DNA from 2 places in the Gottfriedia sp. NPDC056225 genome. Region 2 is predicted to be linked to the other one. Evidence: a T-box and tRNA genes for the amino acid it is inferred to sense, from the RefSeq annotation. Region 2 holds a T-box; the other holds one or more tRNA genes.

Region 1 (11,101 bases), on a different contig from region 2:
ATATCGGAGAATTGATATTTGAGGGGGCGGAATATAGTGGGGGCAAAAACTTGGATTATTGGCTCGGTTGTTGCAGTTTTGGCTGTTTCTGGAATCTTATATTCGACTTTAAAAGACGATAGTAGTGAGGTAACGAATGGAAATGTGGCAAATAAAAAAGTAGAATTACTAAATGTTTCATATGATCCAACCCGTGAATTATATGAAAACTATAATAAAGCGTTTAGTAAATATTGGGAAAAAGAGCATCACCAAACAGTGACAATTAAGCAGTCTCATGGAGGTTCGGGAAAGCAAGCTAGGGCAGTAATTGATGGTTTAGATGCTGATGTTGTTACACTTGCTCTAGGTTATGATATTGATTCAATCAACGAAAAGGCACAACTATTATCACCTAATTGGCAAAAAGAATTTAATTATAATTCAACACCATATACTTCAACTATTGTTTTCTTAGTAAGGAAAGGCAATCCAAAAAATATTAAGGATTGGGATGATCTAACTAAGAAAGGTGTTCAAGTAATTACTCCAAACCCTAAAACTTCTGGTGGTGCAAGATGGAATTACCTAGCTGCTTGGGGTTATGCAGATAAAAAATATGATGGTGATGAGAAAAAAATTAAAGCATTTATGAAGAAATTATATAAGAATGTACCTGTTTTAGATACTGGCGCGCGTGGCTCAACAACTACATTTGTTGAAAAAGGGATTGGGGACGTACTAATTGCATGGGAAAATGAAGGTCTTTTATCTGTTAAAGAATTAGGCGAAGGGAATTATAAAATTGTTTATCCATCTATTAGTATTCTTGCTGAGCCACCCGTTGCAGTCGTAGATAAAAATGTAAAGGCAAAGAAAACTGAAAAAGTAGCGAAAGCCTATCTATCTTATCTATATAGTAAAGAAGGTCAAAAAATCATTGCAGAAAATTACTATCGTCCTAGAAATCAAGAAATACTTGCTAAATATAGTAAACAATATCCTAGTATACCAATGTTGACAATCGATAAAGATTTTGGAGGATGGAGTAAGGCACAAGCGAAGCATTTTAATGATGGTGGAATATTTGACCAAATTTATCAATAAACGATTAATTGAGTAACGATAACTTAAAAAATAAAGAGGACATGGATGTACCGAGGCTCATCTATAGAGCTATGTCCAAGTCTTCTTTATTTGATTTTCATTTAAGGAGTGGACATAAATTTGCTAAAGACAAGAAAGAGAATCTTACCTGGGTTCGGTTTAACATTTGGATTTTCAATATTGTATATAAGTTTTTTTATTTTTTTACCAATATCGATGTTATTTCTACACTCTTTTGATATAGGGTGGACTAAATTTTTTAAAATTGTAACCGATCCTAGAGTACTAATGTCATATAAAGTTAGTTTTGGAACAGCCTTTATTGCTGCGATCTTAAACGCTGTCTTTGGTTTATTAGTAGCCTGGGTGCTTGTACGATATCGTTTTCCAGGGAAGAGAATAGTAGATGCTTTCATTGATTTACCATTTGCATTACCGACTGCAGTAGCCGGTATTACTTTAACTACTTTGTATTCTCCAAGTGGTTGGATTGGAAGACTATTTTCTTTCAAAATAGCTTATACACCTTTAGGTATTATTATTGCTCTTACTTTTATTGGATTACCATTTGTAGTAAGAATGGTGCAACCTGTGCTAGAGAATTTCCATAAAGATGTTGAGGAAGCAGCTGCAAGTTTAGGCGCAAACCGTTTACAAATTTTTTGGAAGATAATATTCCCAGGAATCTTACCAGCCTTGTTAACTGGTTTTTCATTAGCTTTTGCGAGGTCTTTAGGGGAATATGGGTCTGTTGTATTTATTTCGGGAAATATGCCTATGAAAACTGAAATAACCCCTTTATTGATCATGACAAAATTAGAGCAATACGATTATGCAGGGGCAACTGCACTAGCAGTTGTATTATTAGTTATTTCTTTCCTTCTATTATTATTGATTAGTATTTTTCAACGATACTCTAATCGGGCATTTGTTCAAGGGGGTAAGAGTTAGAATGGAAAGAGAGTTAAATATTGAGAGAAAATTAACTTTAAATAGTCATACAAAAAAAGGAATTAAATTAAAGGGGAAATCGTTTCAAATCATCTTAACTAGTATCGTTATTTTATTTTTAGCGCTATTTTTATTTCTTCCTTTAGTTTCAATTTTTATAAAAGCATTGCAGGATGGCTTCGGAGTTTATAAAGAAACAATCGTAAATGATGAAACTTTAGCTGCAATTAAATTAACATTTATTGTAACGATTATTACCTTACCACTTAATGCAATATTTGGAGTTTCAATTGCTTGGGCTACAACGAAATTTAATTTTAAAGGGAAAAATTTATTGGTAACTTTAATTGAATTACCTTTTGCTGTGTCTCCAGTTGTTACGGGTTTTTTATTTGTACTTTTATTTAGTCCGAATAATGGGGTATTTGGTGGCTGGTTAAAAGAGCACAATTTAAAAGTCATTTTTTCAACCCCAGGAATTGTTTTAGCAACAATCTTTGTAACTCTTCCGTTTGTTGCGAAAGAATTAATTGCAGTTATGCAGGCTACTGGAAGTGCAGAAGAAGAGGCTGCGTTAACTTTAGGTGCTAACGGTTGGCATATTTTTTGGAAGGTGACACTTCCAAAAATTAAATGGGGACTTTTATATGGCATTATATTATGTAATGCAAGAGCGGTTGGAGAATTTGGAGCTGTATCAGTAGTTTCTGGACATATTCGCGGAGAAACGATTACGATGCCACTTCATATAGAAAATTTATATAATGAGTACCAATTTCCACAAGCCTATACAGTTGCGTCACTTATGTCTATTTTTGCGATTCTGACATTAGTGATAAAAAATATTATTGAATGGAAAGTACAGAAGGCAGAGAAACAATAGGAGAGGATCGTATGTCAATTAAAGTTTCTAATGTATTAAAGAGTTATGAAAATGAGTCTGCTTTAAAAGGAATTGATTTAAATATAAAAAAAGGAGAATTAGTAGCACTATTAGGTCCTTCTGGTTCTGGAAAAACAACATTACTACGAATAATTGCTGGCTTAGAGAATCCAGATGATGGGGAAATATTCTTTGAGGAACAGGATGTAGCAAATTTACAAGTAAAGGAAAGGAATGTAGGGTTTGTTTTCCAGCACTATGCTTTATTTCAGCATATGACCGTTTTTGATAATATTGCATTTGGATTAAATGTAAGACCAAGAGCTACACGACCAACTAAGCGAAAAATTAATGAGAAAGTAATGGAGCTATTAAATTTAGTAAAATTAGAAAGCTTTGCCAAAAGATTTCCTTCGCAATTATCAGGTGGACAACGACAACGTGTCGCATTAGCTAGAGCTTTGGCTGTTGAACCGAGCGTATTATTATTAGATGAACCATTTGGAGCACTAGATGCAAAAGTAAGAAAGGATTTAAGAAGATGGTTACGTAAGCTTCATGACGAAATTAATGTTACAAGCATATTTGTAACACATGATCAAGAAGAAGCACTTGAAGTTGCCGACCGAGTGGTCATTATGAATGGGGGAACAATTGAGCAAATAGGTACCCCGGAAGAAGTTTATCATACACCTGCAAGCCCGTTTGTTTATGATTTTCTTGGAAAAGTAAACTTGTTCCATGGACGGATTAATAAAGGAAATTTAATAAGTGGTGGTCTAGAAATACCATTACAGGAGCAAGTGGAAAGAGATCATAAAGAAGTTACAGGTTATGTCCGACCTCATCAAATATCAATCGAAAAAATTGAAACAAATCAAACATCAATAAGTGCAATCATTACTCATATTCATGCAGTGGGGCCAATTGTATACGTCGAAGTCCTTCGAGAAGACACAAATGATTATGTCGAAATCGAATTAATGAACGAATTATTTTATGATTTAAATATTCAACTTGGAGAACGAGTATTTGTACGCCCTAATGAATTAAAGGTATTTATCCCTCAGGATTATTCGATCTAGTAGGAACGTGTAAACAGTAGGGTGTCCAAAATGTTTGAAATGGGCATCCTACTAAGTATTTAGAGGAAGAGTAGTTGAGATGAAGATTAGCTGCAAATAAAAACTTGAAAGTTCAAATAAAGCTGTGAACAGAGCAAATGAAGGAAACACTGCAAATAAAATCAGTAAAACTGCAAATAAAATTAGCGAAACTGCAATTAAACTCCGTTGGACCCCAATTTAGATAGGGAAATACTAATACCGGTTAGGGTATTTCATCTAATTAATTGTTCAAAGATCGATGCACACAATGGAAAATCAATAAATTTGCACTTTTTTAAAAAAAATTGCTTAAAAAAGTGAAGAAATCTATTAAATATCAATATAAGGTGAGCATAAATTCCACTCTAATAATAAAATTCTAACAAGATACCCCCATTCTAGAAAGGCTTATATTAACGTAAACTGCCAATCGTGCCTTAGGCGAAGATGCAGTTATACATAGTCTTTCTTAATATGAAAAAAGAGGCCTCCTATTTGTCAGTTACGCTGACTCTTAGGAGGCCTCTTTGTTTACAACGTTATTAAAAGCTAGGGGAGACTGTTTCTTTGTCTCTTTAGCCTTTTGCTGCTTCTAGTTCAGCAAGTTTTTCTTTTGCGATAATGTCGATTTCACGTTTTAATTCTTCAACCATTGTTGCTTCAGGTACTTTACGAACGATTTCCCCGTGGCGGAATAGTAATCCTTCACCGCGTGCTCCAGCAATTCCAATATCAGCTTCACGTGCTTCACCAGGTCCATTTACTGCACATCCTAGTACGGCAACTTTAATTGGTACTTTTAGTGTTGAAATATATTCTTCAATATCGTTTGCAATACTAATTAAGTCAATTTCGATTCGTCCACAAGTAGGGCAAGAAATCAATGTTGCAGCGTTTGAAGATAAGCCGAAAGATTTAAGTAATTCTCTAGCAACTTTTATTTCTTCAACTGGGTCTGCACTTAAAGAGATACGCATTGTGTTTCCGATCCCTTTACTTATGATTGCACCTAAACCAGCAGCACTTTTAACTGTACCAGCAAATAGTGTACCTGATTCAGTGATACCTAAGTGTAAAGGATAATCGAATGCTTTTGATGCTTTTTCATATGCTTCAATTGCAAGATTTACATCTGATGCTTTCATTGAAACAATGATGTCATGGAAATCTAAGTCTTCAAGAATTTTAATATGATGTAATGCACTTTCAACCATTCCATCAGCAGTTGGGTAACCGTATTTCTCTAAAATACGTTTTTCTAAAGAACCAGCATTAACACCGATACGTATTGGAATTCCTTTAGCTTTAGCTGCATTTACAACTGCTTCAACTTTTTCTTTACGTCCAATATTACCTGGATTAATTCTTATTTTATCTACGCCGCCTTCAATTGCTTTAAGCGCTAATTTATAATCAAAGTGAATATCTGCTACAAGTGGTATATTAATTTGTCTTTTTATATCAGCAATCGCATTAGCTGCTCTTTCATCTGGTACTGCAACTCGAACAATCTGACATCCAGCTTCTTCAAGTCGTTTAATTTCTGCAACTGTTGCTTCAACATCGTGTGTTTTTGTTGTTGTCATACTTTGGATTGAAATCTCATTTGCTCCACCAACAACTACATTTCCTACTTTAACTGCACGTGTTTTACTTCTATGTGTAATTTCGTTCACGAGTAACTCGCTCCTTCAAAAATAACTTATTTCATTTTTTATATTTCTACATTATCATATTTTCTTCATGATTACTCATTTTATCAACTGGTTCTAAAGAAATATAACACAAAATTTACTTTTGTGAAGAGTAAATTGGGAATTTATATGATTTTCCACTTTGTATTTTAGTCGGTAGAAGGCCGTCGTTTAACTCTGTAAAATCCTTCGTAATTTGGCTAATTGGTTGGCTAAAATCGGGATTGAGATCTTCGATAATTCCTAAAACAGTATCTCCATTCTTTACTTGGATTTTTTCATATTTTGGAAGTGAGGATGTTTTTGTTTCTGATTTAGATGCTTTGGCTACTGTAGCAATATGTTGAGTAGGGATCGTTCCTACGTTAAGGTCGAAGAAAATTATATATCCAAGTAATAATGCACCGAATAAGAAAGCTATTCTTTTCATTAATAATCACTCCTTTTGTAGACTATATGCTTGTCCACACCGAATATTCCAAAAAGAAGCCAGGAAATAGTCCATAAAAAAAGAAGCGTGTAAACGCTTCGGAAATTGATTATTTTTTTGATGGTAAATTTCGAATTGTTAATGTATACATAACAACTGCAATTACAATATAAATTAAAGTTTGGAATGGAATATTTATTTCGAATAATCTAAGTAAGAAATAAATAACAGTAGGTAATGTTAAGCTATATGAAACCATTGCAAAGCGTTGTCTAAACTGTAGGTGTTTAGTCGACTTAATTACAGTTGTTAAAAATGCTAAAATTGTCGCAAGTAAAAATATGAAGATACATGAACCAAAATAATATAGGAAAAATAACGCGATTAAAATGACTGGAAGAGCTTCTTTTATATTTTTAATAAATTTTGAAACGCCCGCTTTATTTATTTCTTTTGATTTTAATGAAGGGTAAGGGAAATCTTGCTCGCCTTTATCATTTTTCATGATTATTCTATTTTTTAATACAACAAATGCAAACTGTTCATTTTTTAATTTGGTAGGCATAACTGTTTCATTTGGATAAAAAGCATAGTTATATTCACCAATCTTTTGTTCGAATGGCGTATTGTCGTTTAAGGCTATTGTTCCTTTGTTTAAAGAAATTGTATGAATATTTTCTTTTAGCAAATCAGAAACATTGTTCACCTGAAGCTTCACATTTTTTTCCAATGAAAAGAACCCAGGAAGAGTATATAAAATTGCTAGTAGGAATAGAAAAAAGATTGTTTTACCGATTTTTTGGAGTCTATATCTTGATATTGTTTTTGGAGAGTATAAACTAAACCAAAATTGTTTAAATATATTCATAAACTCATCCTTTCTTATTAAATGTTATTTCACTTCCCGAAATTTATTATGTATCTTTAGAGCTATTTTGTATATTATAATCTTTTTTTTGAAAATGAATATTAAACTTTAATTAGAATGAAAAGAGTAAGATTAAGAGCGGGCAGAAGTTTTATTAAGGATAGTAAGTTGGCCTGGACTATGAATTAGGGGGAGAAATACAGGAGTGCAAGATTAGTGGGGAAGATGAACTTTTAGAGCAGTTTCAAACTTCACATTCATATTATTTACACTAAAAGTTTATTAAGATAAATTAATATCTAAAAAAAATAAAAAAAGTGAAAAATTACATTGACGTTTAATTAGAGGCATGATATATTAAATATTGTCTTAAGGACAACGGAAATTATTCCGCAGTAGCTCAGTGGTAGAGCACTCGGCTGTTAACCGAGTGGTCGTAGGTTCGAATCCTACCTGCGGAGCCATTTATATAATTTGGCGGTGTAGCTCAGCTGGCTAGAGCGTACGGTTCATACCCGTGAGGTCGTGGGTTCGACTCCCTCCGCCGCTACCAATATTTTATTATGGAGTAATACCCAAGTCCGGCTGAAGGGATCGGTCTTGAAAACCGACAGGGGTGTAACAGCCCGCGGGGGTTCGAATCCCTCTTACTCCTTAAACAGTGAAAAAGTCTTCAACGTTATCGTTGGAGACTTTTTTCGTTTTGATTATTAAATATTGCTATTAAACCTTGGATCTAATTCTGATAAAAGTAAATCTTTTTTATATTATTTTCCTTTTCTGAGCATTACTATTGAAATCTTTCAATATATTTGATAACTTTAAATGGAAATTCACTATTATCCTTGGGAGGAATTTAAAAATGTCAAAATTCGAATTACCACAATTACCTTATGCTTATGATGCATTAGAGCCACACTTTGATAAAGAAACAATGAACATTCACCACACTCGTCACCACAATACATATGTAACTAACTTGAACGCTGCTTTAGAAGGCAAAGAAGTAGCTGCTTCTTCAATTGAAGAATTAATTTCAAACTTAGATGCACTTCCAGAAGGTATCCGTACTGCTGTACGTAACAATGGTGGTGGACATGCTAACCACAGCTTATTCTGGACTTTATTAACTCCAGAAGGCACAGGCACTCCAGTTGGTGAAGTTGCAGAAGCAATTAACGCTAAATTCGGTAGCCTAGATGAGTTAAAAGCTTCATTTACACAAGCTGCATTAACTCGTTTCGGTTCTGGTTGGGCTTGGTTAGTAGTAAACAATGGTGAGTTAGAAGTAACTAGCACACCTAACCAAGATTCACCATTAATGGAAGGTAAAACTCCAATCCTAGGCTTAGATGTTTGGGAGCATGCTTACTACCTAGGCTACCAAAACAAACGCCCTGACTATGTTGGTGCATTCTGGAATGTAGTAAACTGGGAAAAAGTAGAAGAGTTATACCAAGCTGCTAAATAATTTATAAAACATGAAGGGGTCATCCTAAAGTCAGGATAATTGACATAGGGATGGCCCCTTTTTTATTTGTCGCAGTAATTTTTTTAATTGCTTTTTGAACTAAAAAATAGGAAGATTTTAGTCTTCCTATGTTTTCATTCAAATTATTTATCTGTTTGTTTTTGCTTTTTTTTCAAATACTCCGCACGCATTTTTTCAAGTTGCATCTTTTTATCAAATTTGGCAGGTGTCTGTTTTTCATGAAACTTTGCAACAGCTTGCTGACCTTTATAATCTAATTGATATTTTCCCACTTTGTTCACCTACTTTTCTTGTCTCTAAAGAGAATCTATTCAACAAATATAATACCTTATTTTACTTAAGTAAACCTTATTAGTTTATTAGTGTGCAGCTAACTTAGCATTTATCAGTAAAAACATTAAAAAATTAGTAAAGTAATTCATCGCTCGTTCCCCATTTTTATTTGAGCTTCAACCATACACTTCGGTTCCAGATTTCATTTTTCGGATTCAACGGTTTTATTTGTAACTCAGTATCCAATCCTTTCAAGCGCGATATCTATTTTTACCTCGAATCGTTAAATCTTCAGGATAGTATCTTTTATATTTGTTAAATAAAAGGATAAATTTTCATTTACTCGGAAAACTAGTTCATGAGACAAAGGAGAGTTTTTATGAGTAGGTGGAAATTTTTATTAGGTGATGTCGATCTAAACAGAGACTTAGTTTTGTTATTAAGTGTCGGTGGATTATTTACTTTGGCAACAGCTTTATCTAGTACATTTGTAAATGTTTATTTATGGAAGCAGTCAAATGATTATTTACCGATAGCTTCGTATCAATTTGCGATTGCATTTTTTCAAGCTCTGACTTTCGTGATTGCGGGTAGATTAGCTAAAACAGTTGATCGTGTTGTGATTCTTAGGATCGGTATTTCTTTTTTAGCGATCTTCTATATTGTTGTTTTAGTGTTTGAAACAAAGACATTGCTAGCAACGATATTAATCGGAGCTATTTTAGGAGTTGGAAATGGTTGTTATTATTTGGCGTTTAATTTATTAACATTTGAAGTGACTGAGCCTGAGACTAGGCAATTTTTTAACGGTTTTTTAGGGCTTGTTAATTCATTTTCTGGAATGCTTGGGCCGTTTATTGCTGGAGCAATCATTTCTTCCATGATTGGAAATAAAGGTTATCACTTTGTATTTATGGCTGCAGTTTTATTATTTGTTTGTGCGGTTGTCTTAAGTTGTTTTTTAATTAAAAGAGAACTTGATAGTGAGTTCAACATTAAACGAGTCATCTTGGAAAGAAAGTTAAATGAGAATTGGCGACAAGTTACTTATGCCAATTTCTTTCAAGGCAATCGTGAAGGGATCTTTATGTTTGTCATTTCAATCTATATTTTCTTATCAACTGGAAGTGAGTTTGCTTTAGGGAAGTATGGATTAATAACATCATTAATCAGCTTTATTACTTATTACATTGTGACTCGAATCATAAAAGAAAATTTTAGAATGAAAGCAATATTTCTTGGAGGATTTTTATTATTTAGTGCGGTTTTCGTAATTGCTTTTAAAGTTAATTTTTCATTATTGATTATTTATGGTGCAATTATTTCTTTGGCGTATCCAATCATTTTAGTACCTTACTTATCTTTAACATATGATATAATAGGAAAATCGTATAAGGCCAGGGAATATCGAGTGGAATATATAGTGATACGTGAAGTTTATTTGAATAGTGGTAGAATGTTTTCAATTGCAGTATTCATTGTTTGTACTATATTGTTTCCAGCGAAACAAGTTATTCCATTGTTAATGTGTTTATTTGGTACAGGACACTTTTTGGTCTATTTCGTAATGAGGAAATTAGAATTTAACCATGCTTAATACAAGATAGTTCACTAAATTGTCAAAAGTATATCTGTAAATCTGTTTCCAATTCAATAAAATAATAATACGCGTAATGAAAGCAATGGTAGAAAAAAGAGGAGAAAAGATGAATAAACCTAAGAAATATAAAATTACATTACCCACACGACTGAATACTCTATTTTTCCTTGTATTTGTACTATTTTCCTTTTTAATTCTAAGATTAGGTGTTGTACAAATTGTAAAAGGTGAAGACTATAAATCAGAATTAGAGCGAACAGAAAATATGACCGTCGATCAAGCTGTACCAAGGGGGAAAATTCTAGATCGTAATGGTAAGGTTGTAGTAGATAATAAGCCTTTACGTACAATCACGTATACAAGGAAAAAAGGTACGACGTCTGGTGAACTATTACAAATGGCTACTAAGTTAAAAACTTTTATTAAGATGCCAACTAATAAAATAACTGAAAGAGATCGAAAGGATTTTTGGTTACTAAAAAATCCTGAAGACGCAAAAACACTAGTATCAAAACAAGAAGATAAAGATCTAAAGGCTCAAAATAAAGATGATGATGCTGCATATAACAAAGCTTACTATAATTTACAACTTGATAAAATTACAGAAGCTGACATGAATTCGTTTAGTCCAAATGACTTGCAAATCCTTGCAATTTACAAGCAAATGAGCGTAGGTTATGCATTAACTCCACAAACAATTAAAAGTGAGGGAGTTACT
Region 2 (11,101 bases):
CAAACTTTTACAATATTATTATTAGGCATTATTGGATTTGTACTATTATGGATTAATTATTCGGATCTCTCTAATTTCCCAGGATTTAAATAATTTGTTATTTATTCTTGCAGGGATAAATAAGGCGCCGGCAGAATTAGTATTACTGTACTAAATCAATCTTATCTGTAAAAGGGAGCGATTTGAAAATGTATGAGATCGTAGTTATTGGCGCCGGACCTGCAGGAGCAAGTGCTGCTTTATTTGCAGCAAAAGCTGGTAAAAAAACTTTAGTCCTAGATAATGACAAAAGTATCACGAAAAAAGCATGGATTGAAAATCACTATGGGGTATCAGAAATTACTGGCCCAGATTTAGTCGAAACAGGAAAAAATCAAGTTAGAAAATTTGGTGGTGAAATTATTCAGGGAACTGTGCAAAACATAGTTCCAACAGAAAATTCATTCACTATTGAAACTGAAACGGCTACTTATGAAGGGAAGCAAGTTATTTTAGCTACAGGCTTAAGTGTTGAATTAGCTGAAAAAATTGGGCTAAATACAAAGTCTGGTACAGAACCGCGCATTAAGACTATATTTGATGTTGATTCAACAGGTAAAACAAATATTGATGGAATATGGGCAGCGGGTACTGTTGCTGGCTCGAGCGTGCACACAATTATTACGGCAGGTGACGGAGCAAAAGTTGCGATTAATGTCATTAGCCAGTTAAATGGTAATCGTTACGTTGACCATGATATTTTGAAATCATAATGAATGGAAATATATTGCATTGCTTCGATTTGAAGTAATGCTTTTTTTATGAAATTTTATCGTTATAGGAATCTAGTAGACAATTCCACTTTAATAAGATGTAAAGGTAATATTTAATTGTAATATCAATATATTAGAAAGGGAAGTGAAATAGAGTTAGGAGGGGTCCTGATGTCAGATGCGTTTGTAGCGCGGTCCTTGGATGAGATACTGTTCTGGTCGAGGATCATGAAAGAGCATTCCCTTTTTCTTAAACTAGGGTTCAATTGTGATGATACAGAGTTAATTCAAGAGGCAGACCATTTTTATAATGTGTTTGATACGATTGGAAATAAAGCACAATCATTTTCAGTACAAACGGATCCTCAGCAAATTAAACAGTTTAATAATGAGGTACATCAGTCAGCTTCGATGATTTGGGCATATAAGAGGAAAATTCTTAATTTACTTCTTACTTGTAAAATAACGGGTAATAACTTTCCTTTATTAGTTGACCATACTAGCAGAGAAGCAGCATATTTCGCAAATCGCTTAACCGAATTGAATAATGGTCAACTTCAGCCGCTACCAGCTGCAATTATACAAGAGAATGTTTTCTTTTTAAGAATTATGGCAGACCATGCAAAATTTATTGGACATCTTTTAGATCCATCAGAAAGAAAATTAGTCGATCAAGCCAGAGAATTTAGCCATGATTTCGACCAACTTTTATACCAGGCTGTAGACTTAGAATCAATGAGACCGCAATCGGAAACCGTCCCGATACTTGATCAATTCCTTAATGAAAACCGTGTTTCAGTAAAATCGCTTAGAGAGTTTAAGAAAACGGCTCGCGATTTAATTGAAGCTTGCCGAATTAAAAGTATTATTCATCCACTACTTGCAGATCATGTATTTAGAGAAGCGGATCGATTTATGCATATAATTGATATGTTTGAGGCGCAGTTAACAGGAAATACCAACAGAAATGTCGTTCTGGACGACCATTAAATAAAGAAAAAAAAGGCTATCTCTAAAGTTGATGAACTTTTGAGATAGCCTCTTTTAATATAGAAAAAATTATTTTCTTTCGCTAAAACTATTTAGTAAATCTTCAATTAAGATTCCATTTACTTTCATCCCCGTCAGATTACAATTACTAATTTCGATATTACTCAAATCACAGTCTGTAAACTGGGTATTTGTTAGATTGCATTTTTCAAATTTAATAGAATTTGATTGATTATCATGATTAAGATCTTCAGGAACAACAATGTTACGAAAGCTTGTGCCAGCCAAATGAACGTGATCAATGACTAAATCTCTTAAATTACCATTTTGTATTTTCGAATTAGATAAATTGACATCAGTTATTTGGGTACCAAATAAATTCACATCATTCAATTCTAAATTTCTCATATTGGCATTTGTAAATTTTGAATTAGCCAAGCTTACATTATTGAAATCTAAGTGCTCAGCTTTTACCTCTTTAAACGTCGAAAATGACATATCTGTTTTTTGTAATTCAAATAATGCAGTCTTCCAGTTAGACATGATTTCTCCTCCTAAAACATTGATTATTGAATATATTTAACTTTCATTTTAAAATCCCTTCACACATAATAATGATTGTTTCGACAAAAAACTTAGTAAATGAATCAACTTTTAATCTGCATCAAATATGATATAGATAGAAACTTAACATTCTTCATAAATAGTTTGACTTTCCAATATCATTTATATAAAATCTTTTTAACATCTAAATATAGGCAATGAAGAGGAAAAGTAGAATGGAGTTATTTTTTACAGAGAGCTTTGGTAGCTGAAAAGAAGCATGAATACTCATTTGAAAAATGGCCTCGGAGCTTCGTACTGAACGTAAACTAATTATTAGTAGGCTGCGACAAGAGTTGGCACTTGTTATCAAAGTCACAGTATCAGCAACCATGCTCGTACTTGTAAAGACAATTGTATGCAAATACGTTGTGAACTAAGGTGGTACCACGTGGATTTTAAACCTCGTCCTTATCTGTTAAAGATAGGGGCGAGGTTTTTTTGTATTTTATAAACATTAGGAGGAATTATATATGGATATTTTTATTGGTGGAGCTTGGCCTTATGCAAATGGTTCCTTGCATTTAGGTCATATTGCTGCTTTATTGCCCGGTGATATTCTAGCTCGATATTATCGATTAAAAAAGGCGAATGTGTTGTATGTTTCAGGAAGTGATTGTAATGGAACACCAATTGCAATTAAAGCAAAACAAGAAAAAGTGACTTATAAAGAAATTGCAGATCGTTACCACAATGAATTCGAAAATAATTTTAGAGCATTGGGATTTACCTATGATTGTTATACAAGAACGGACGCAGAACATCATCATAAAACCGTTCAAGACATTTTTCTAAATTTATTGCAAAATGGATTAATTTATAAAAAGGAGATTGAACAATGCTATTGTGAAGAATATCAACAGTTTCTCCCAGACCGATATGTTGAAGGAACATGTCCAAATTGTGGTCAGCATGCTCGTGGAGATCAGTGTGATTTTTGTTCTGCGATTTTAGATCCTTTAGATTTATTAAATAAAACTTGTAAACTATGTGGTAATCCTCCATCTGTTAAAAAGACAGAGCATTTTTATTTTTCATTAAGCAAATTACAAGATGAACTAAAGGAATATTATAATTTTTCTAAAGAAAACGGAAACTGGCGTTCAAATGCGATCCAATTAACTGAGCGTTATTTAAACGAAGGACTCCATGACCGAGCCGTTTCGAGAGATTTACCAAACGGAGTAAGCGTACCAGTTAAAGGATATGAACAGAAGAAAATTTATGTATGGATCGAAGCAGTGTCTGGATATTATTCAGCAAGTAAACAATGGGCAAGTATAACCAATAAAGATGATGCAAACTTTTGGAATAAAGAAACAAGATCTTATTATATTCACGGAAAAGACAATATTCCATTCCATACAATCATTTGGCCATCAATTTTAATTGGTCTTAAGAAAGAGGCGCTTCCAACCCATATCGTTTCTAATGAATATTTAACACTTGAGAAGAAAAAATTATCTACTAGTAAAAACTGGGCAGTGTGGGTCCCGGATATAATCAAAAAATATCACCCAGATTCAATCCGTTATTTTTTAACAATGAATGCACCGGAAAATCGTGACACTGATTTTTCTTGGAGGGAATTTATATACAGTCATAATAGTGAATTGCTTGGAGCATACGGTAATTTTATAAACCGCACATTAAAGTTCATTGAAAAATACTATAATGGAGAGGTCCTAGAGGGAGAAATAGACAAAACAATTCGTTTAGGGATTACAAGACTTTACAAGATTGTAGGCTCACATATTGAAGCGACTAATTTCAAAAAAGCATTAGAGGAAATTTTTGAGTTTATCCGATCTGCAAACAAATACTTTGATGAAGCTCAGCCTTGGAAGCAAGTCAAAGAGAGTCCCGTAGAGTGTCATAATACAATGGCAAGTTGTATTTATGCAATTTCCAATTTAGCGCAAATTTTACATCCATTTCTACCGTTTTCTAGTAATGAAATAAAAGAAATGTTAAATATACCAAGCTTTGAATGGAATGAAATATCTTCTAATTTAGTAAAATTAAACGATGTGAAACCTCTATTTGAAAGAATTGATATTAGCAGAATAGATGAAGAACTAGAGCGATTAATAAATGAATCTACTATATGAAGGAAAAGAAGAGCCGTAATGCTCTTCTTTCCAGAGTGTTGAAATCAAACCTAGTTTATTTTTAAAAATAAATTGAAGATACTTATGAAGGGTTCATTCAATCGCAAAATGCGTGAATATGAAAATTACACACTCATATCAGGCCTTAATTTAATTCCACCATAACCACTTTTCTTAACTATGAAATGTTGGACTTTAATTTCAAACTCATTTTTCACCAATCTAAAAAAGAAGAGCAGCAATGCTCTTCTTTCAGATTAATCATTTAAAGTTTTTAATAAAGAACATTTATAAATTCAAAAGCAGTAAAAATAAATGATCCAAAAATAATTGTTGCACCTGTTGAAGTAAAATATTCATCAGGGTCGATGATAATAGATGTTTTATACCAACCGTCAACATCAGGTGTCGCTTCACCAGTTGTGCGTGGGGCGAATTTAATATACAGCATGATTAATAGAGAGAAAAGTCCAACAAATGGTGCTGTTGATGAGAAAGACATTTTAAAATAAATTGCAATGATAAAAGAGATAACATAAAAAGCCAAAATCGATAAACTTAACTTTAAAAATTGCTTTAACCAGTATTTCCGTCTATTAAGTGGCTGATCGCGTAATACTTCTTTCATTTTTTGTGCATCTTTGTATTTAAAATACAATCCTACAGGCCATGCAATTAAGAAGCAGATTAGCGTAAACAAAATACATACTAGAAACTTTATACCGAAAGCTGTAATGAATAATGACATATATTCCTCCAAAAGTTGTAAGATTAATTACATTTTATCAAAATATTAACATTAAAAATATTGGGAAAATTTATAATCATAGATTTACGAAATTGTAATTTTGTTGAACTAAACGAAGGTCATACATGCAACTAATATTTCTTTACAAGGACTTTCTATTTTTCGATTGATGTCAGAAAATATATAATTAATGAATAATAGTAATTAATTGAGGTGGAAAAATGAAAAACATTACTGTATATCACTATGATGCCTTTAGTAAAATACCTAATAAAGGAAATCCAGCTGGGGTTGTTTTAGATGGAGATTTTCTGACGGAGAGCGAAATGCAAGATATTGCAAAACAAGTAGGATTTAATGAAACTTCTTTTCTCTTAAAATCCGATGTTGCTGATTTTAAAATACGTTATTTTACACCGGGCCATGAAATGGATTTATGTGGGCACGGAACAATGGCTGTAATATATGCGTTAGTTACAAAAGGAATAATTGAATTTAAAAATGCATTAACAATTGAAACAAGAGCTGGAATTTTACCAATTACGATTTGTCAGTCTAATAGTGAAATTTCTATTACAATGCAACAAAAAGCTCCAGAGTTTGAAGAATTCAATGGATCTTTAGATGAGTTAGCATCTTCAATCGGTATTAGTGTAGAGGAAATTGATTTAAGCTTACCAGTTTTATATGGAAGCACTGGTGCTTGGAACCTACTTTTACCAATTAAAAAATTGTCTTCGTTTGATAAAATGAAGCCTAATAATCGATTATTTCCTAGTATATTAAGTGAAATTCCGAAAGCGTCTGTACATCCTTTTTGTTTAGAAACATATGATTCAAATGCAGATTTCCATGCACGTCATTTTTCTTCGGGATTTTCAGGTACAATGGAAGATCCAGTTACAGGAACTGCCTCTGGCATTATGGGAGCGTATTATGCTAAATATATTAATAAAGGTGTAAATGATGAAATTGAATTAGTTGTTGAACAAGGTACAGAAATCGAGAAAGACGGACGTGTAAAAGTAAAAGTTAAAAAAGTTAATTCGAATTATGAAGTAGAAATTACTGGAGATGCTGTTTACGTGAAAGAGATGCAATTTCAAATATAACCAAGAAAGGGAGAATAGAATGTTATTAAATGATGAATTTTATGGGCAATACAAAATAGATCAAGTACTTGTGGAATTAATAAATACGAAACCTATTCAACGATTAAAGAATATACATCAAGCTGGCGCTACTTATTTAGTGGATAATCGTTTTAATGGTACTCGTTACGATCATTCAATCGGGGTGATGCTGCTAATAAAGAGGCTAGGAGGTTCTGTAGAGGAACAAATAGCTGGTTTATTACATGACGTATCCCATACGGCATTTTCTCATGTTATTGATTTTGTTTTCGATATAAATGAAGAAAATTATCATGAAACAATTTTTGAAAAAGTCATTTTAAACTCTGAAATCCCTTCCATACTTCAAAAATATGCTATTGATATTCAAGTGATTTTTGACATAGACAGATGGGAACTACTTGAAAAAGAGCTACCAAAGCTATGTGCAGATCGAATAGATTACACACTAAGAGATATGTATCATTATTTCGGAACACCTAAAAATGAAATAGAAGCATTTTTAAATTCTTTAATTATTGTAAATGGAGAAATCTGTGTAAACTCGATTGAAATGGCAGAGTGGTTTACAGAAATTTACTATAAGCTCGCTATCGATTATTTTTTAGGTCCAATCAGTATCTATTCTTACGATTCACTTGCAAAGATTATAAAACTTGCATTAAATAAAGCGGTTATTAGTTTGGATGATTTATTATTAGACGATATGCAGTTTATAAAATTAATTCAAGGGAGCAATGATCGTGAAATTTTAGCGTTAATTAATCGTTTAAATGCAAAAGTTGAGCTTGAAGAGAATGAACAAGATTATGACGTTCATAGAAAAGGGAAAAAAAGGATAATTGATCTATCTGTTTCGCTAGACGGGAAAACTGTCCAACAATCCTCTCTTTTATCTATTAAAATTGCAAAAATGAATAGAAAAGCCATTGAAAAATCGGCAAAGGGTACTTTCGTAAAAGTTAAACAGATAAAGTAACTAATTGATAAATTAGGGGGAATTCTATTGAAATCTGAGCTACATCTTATGGAAATGCATAGTAAAGTATTATTTAAACACAATGAAAAAGGTAAAATAACACATATTAATGAACCACCATATGACATAGCGCCAAGATTTTATATAGGAAGTACAAGGGAAGGAAATGTGATCAAGTATTTAGATAGTCTAAACAAAGAGGACCTAAGTATATTGGAGAATGTCTTAAATGAAAATTCAAGTATACCTTTCGTAAATATCCTACAAATTTTAAGTAAAAATAATCAGATAGACGATCTATGGATTGGGCCAGCATATGTATTTGAACGAGTTAGTGCAGTATCACCAAAGGCAGTAAAAATTAACAATTCAAATAAACAATGTTTACTTCCAAACTTCCCTTATACATATGAAGAGTTAGAATTAAAGGAACCTTGTTATGCCATTATTGAGAATAATATTGCCGTTTCAATTTGTTGCAGTGCAAGGCAAACTGGCGAAGCTTCCGAGGCAAGTGTATATACACTTGCGGATTTTCGTGGAAAAGAATATGGGGTAATCGTTTCAAAAGCATGGGCTGCGGACATTCAAAGTCAGGGACGAACAGCATTATATAGTACATCGTGGGATAATTACGCATCACAAGCAGTCGCAAGAAAATTAAAATTAGTACATTATGGAACGGATATTCATTTTAGTTAAATAGTTTAATAAGTTTTGAAGCATTACTTTTAAAAATGAAGTAGTGCTTTTTAGTGTATTATTATTCGAATGCTTATATAATTAATAAATCATATGTAAACAGTGCGTATTAAATTTATTTGAAAGAAGGATAAGAATGGATCAATATTCGGTTAAACAGGCAAGTTTTTTAATATTAGTAACTTTAGCTGGAATTATTAGTTCCGTTGTATTACATATTTCTCTAGTATTTGGAATTTTACCTGGGCTAATTTTTTTACTCATTTTAAGTTTAAAAAGGGGATATAAAGTTAGACGTATAATGAGGTTAAGCTATCAAGGAGTCGGTAAAGTTAAAATAGTACTTTTTATTTTATTCTTAATTAGTTTTTTGCTTCCTTCTTGGTATTTATCAGGGACGATTACTTCAATGGTTTCTATTACATTGCAAGCAATTAATCCACATCATTTTTTTGTGTTTTGTTTTCTAACGACGATGATTTTTTCAATGATTTTAGGATCATCGATTGGAACATTAAGTGCTTTAGGGGTGCCACTTATTAGTAGTGCGATATTACTACATATTCCAGTTGAAATTTCTGCAGGGGCGGTTATTTCAGGGGCATTTGTAGGTGATCGAACTTCACCATTTTCAAGTGCACATCAACTTTTAGCTAATATTCTTGAAACGACTGTAAAAAAACAAGGTAAAGCTATGCTCTTTACATCAATTACTGCCGTGATTGTCACAATCCTATTTTTTAGCATAATGGATTTACAATTTGCTAAAGACATTACAGAAGCTCATCATGCAATCGTGAGCAATAAGAATGTATCGTTCATACAATTTATACCACCAGTATTATTAGTTGTACTCGTTTTATTTAGAATTAATATTATTTATTCTTACGTGATTAGTATATTATCAGGTAGTTTAATAGCATTATTTAATGGAATTTCGTTTAGTAAAATTGTAAATTCTTTTTGGCAAGGGATCGAAGGGCTTGGTGGAGGACTAAGTCATATGTATAGTTTATTACTATTTATTGCCATAGCAGGGGTTTATAATGCTTTATTGGAGGAACTCAATATTATTCAGCCGATGCTAGATAAATGGCTTCAAACCTCAACTTCAATGATATCTGATTCACTGAAAACGATTGGCGCAACAGCCGTCATATGTGTCATTGCAGGAAACCAAACGATGCCAATTATATTAACGGGTCGATCTTTTTTAGTCCATTGGTCAAATAAATATAATAAAGAAGAATTGGCACGGCTAATGGCAGACACGACTCTATTATTTCCAGCGATGATTCCTTGGAATGTTCTTGCGATCATGAGCGGTACTGTCATTAATATGAAATTACATCAGTATTTACCATATGCAATCTTTTTATGGCTCTTACCATGTCTAACGATCTTCACCAATTTATTTAAAAAAGTAAAGACATATGAAACTAAGTATGAAGCTAGTTCTTGATAAAAAGATTAAAAATAGGATGTCCCAATTTTGGGCATCCTCATTTTTTTTTATAGAGTGTAATTGAAAGAAGAGACGTTTATAAAAAAGTTGGAGTGCAAATAAGGGGGATGGATGTGCAATTAAGATTGTAAAACGTGCAAATAAGCAGTCAGAAACTGCAAATAATGGCCGAACTGCAAATAAAAATAGAGAGTCTGCAAATAAAATTGGTAAAACTGCAATTAAATTACCTAGAATACGAAATTAGATGGGATAATACCTATACCGGTTATGGTATTTAGCCGAAATAATTATTCAAAAGCATCTGCACAAATATAGGAATTTAATATATTTACTCTATTTCTTTCTATACCAACTAAAAAAGTGAGGCAATCTACTAAATCTCTATAAATGGTGACCGTAACTTCAACGCGAATTGAAAAATACCACTAATATACCCCTAATTTAAATTGATGACACTTATACATACATCTAAAATTGCTTCTTGATCTAAAAAAAGCCGCCTATTTGTCAGTTATGCTGACTAGTAGGACGGCCTCTTTTTTTATATTGCATTAGTCGCATTTAATTCCTTTAATTGTCTAACAGTAATGCTATATTTTGTACGAATAGCCTCTAATTCCATAATTGCGACATCAATGTATTCGGTTTCGGCATAAATAAAATTAGTTTCTTTCAGTTCTAATAGTCTTTGTAAGCTTCGTAATTCATTATGTAAAAGTTGAGAAGGTGTTTCATCAATTAATTTGTTTTTCGTAAAAAGTTGAAAGAATGATTTCAATTTCACATTATTTTTTTTAGTTGTTTTTTGTTCTTGAATCATTATTAATTTTGACATTCAGTTATCCTCCCTAAATATAGAAAATATCTATTATTTGAAGACATAGAGCTTGTCCAACTTAATAAAATTTAAAGAAACATCACATTAGCTTGTTCTAAATCATATTACTGTTTTGGTAAAAATATTCTTAAATTTTTTTGTTTTTTTCAATGAAATGATGTAAAAGAAAATTACTTGGTTTAAAAGTGAGAGGATTTAGAAAAGCTTTAAGTGTATTTAAAGTTTAACGTTATGCGTCATTCTGATACACTTATGACACATAAAGATTTCCTTTATGCAAAATGAATTTGAAATAAGAGAGGTAAAGATATTATGGAAAAAGTTGAAGTTGGTCAAATTCTAACACTTAGTTATGAAGAAGGAGACGAGCAAGATTACGAAGTATTAGGTTCAATTACGATTGAGGAATCAGAATACATAGCTGTAGGATTATTAGAGGATGTTGAACAAGCAAGTGAAGAGGCAATGGACGTTTACTTTTTAAGAGTTGCAGAAGACGGAGAGTTTTATGACATTGAAACAGAAGAAGAGTTTGAAAAAGTTTCTGCTGCTTTTGATGAAGTTTTAAGATAATAAGGGCATGATTAGGGGGCAATTACTTAAATTCACATGAATGTGAATTTTGTATTGCTTTTCGTTTGGAATAATACGCTAAAATTCCTAAACCCTATAAAAAAGAACACTTGTAGAATCATACTAAGTGTTCTTTTTTTGTATGTTTATGTAATAATTTGTAGGATTTATTAAAATTATGGAGTACAAACTATCAATTTTTCG

Evidence for each region. The T-box of region 2 lies ahead of metG (methionine--tRNA ligase). A T-box ahead of a tRNA ligase gene usually reads a tRNA of that ligase, here a tRNA-Met.
Region 1: it encodes a tRNA-Met, which carries the amino acid that the T-box ahead of metG (methionine--tRNA ligase) is inferred to sense. The anticodon was not compared.

Annotation. Positions count from the first base shown of each region.
Region 1 is NZ_JBHJTJ010000014.1:95,569-106,669, reverse strand. Features, by position in the region: gene ACFCYN_RS11830 (sulfate ABC transporter substrate-binding protein) at 34-1,086, shown strand; gene cysT (sulfate ABC transporter permease subunit CysT) at 1,207-2,037, shown strand; gene cysW (sulfate ABC transporter permease subunit CysW) at 2,039-2,920, shown strand; gene ACFCYN_RS11815 (sulfate/molybdate ABC transporter ATP-binding protein) at 2,932-4,005, shown strand; gene ispG (flavodoxin-dependent (E)-4-hydroxy-3-methylbut-2-enyl-diphosphate synthase) at 4,602-5,702, opposite strand; gene ACFCYN_RS11805 (hypothetical protein) at 5,818-6,150, opposite strand; gene ACFCYN_RS11800 (DUF1189 domain-containing protein) at 6,260-7,018, opposite strand; tRNA gene ACFCYN_RS11795 (tRNA-Asn) at 7,408-7,482, shown strand; tRNA gene ACFCYN_RS11790 (tRNA-Met) at 7,495-7,571, shown strand; tRNA gene ACFCYN_RS11785 (tRNA-Ser) at 7,584-7,673, shown strand; gene ACFCYN_RS11780 (superoxide dismutase) at 7,881-8,489, shown strand; gene ACFCYN_RS11775 (hypothetical protein) at 8,633-8,782, opposite strand; gene ACFCYN_RS11770 (MFS transporter) at 9,163-10,380, shown strand; gene ACFCYN_RS11765 (peptidoglycan D,D-transpeptidase FtsI family protein) at 10,490-11,101, shown strand, end outside.
Region 2 is NZ_JBHJTJ010000005.1:141,418-152,518, forward strand. Features, by position in the region: gene ACFCYN_RS06095 (DoxX family protein) at 1-93, shown strand, start outside; gene ACFCYN_RS06100 (FAD-dependent oxidoreductase) at 189-752, shown strand; gene ACFCYN_RS06105 (DUF2935 domain-containing protein) at 924-1,742, shown strand; gene ACFCYN_RS06110 (pentapeptide repeat-containing protein) at 1,812-2,285, opposite strand; T-box leader at 2,495-2,761, shown strand; gene metG (methionine--tRNA ligase) at 2,819-4,456, shown strand; gene ACFCYN_RS06120 (hypothetical protein) at 4,731-5,204, opposite strand; gene ACFCYN_RS06125 (PhzF family phenazine biosynthesis protein) at 5,426-6,316, shown strand; gene ACFCYN_RS06130 (HD domain-containing protein) at 6,336-7,316, shown strand; gene ACFCYN_RS06135 (GNAT family N-acetyltransferase) at 7,344-8,018, shown strand; gene ACFCYN_RS06140 (Na+/H+ antiporter NhaC family protein) at 8,155-9,480, shown strand; gene ACFCYN_RS06145 (hypothetical protein) at 10,028-10,321, opposite strand; gene ACFCYN_RS06150 (DUF1292 domain-containing protein) at 10,637-10,897, shown strand.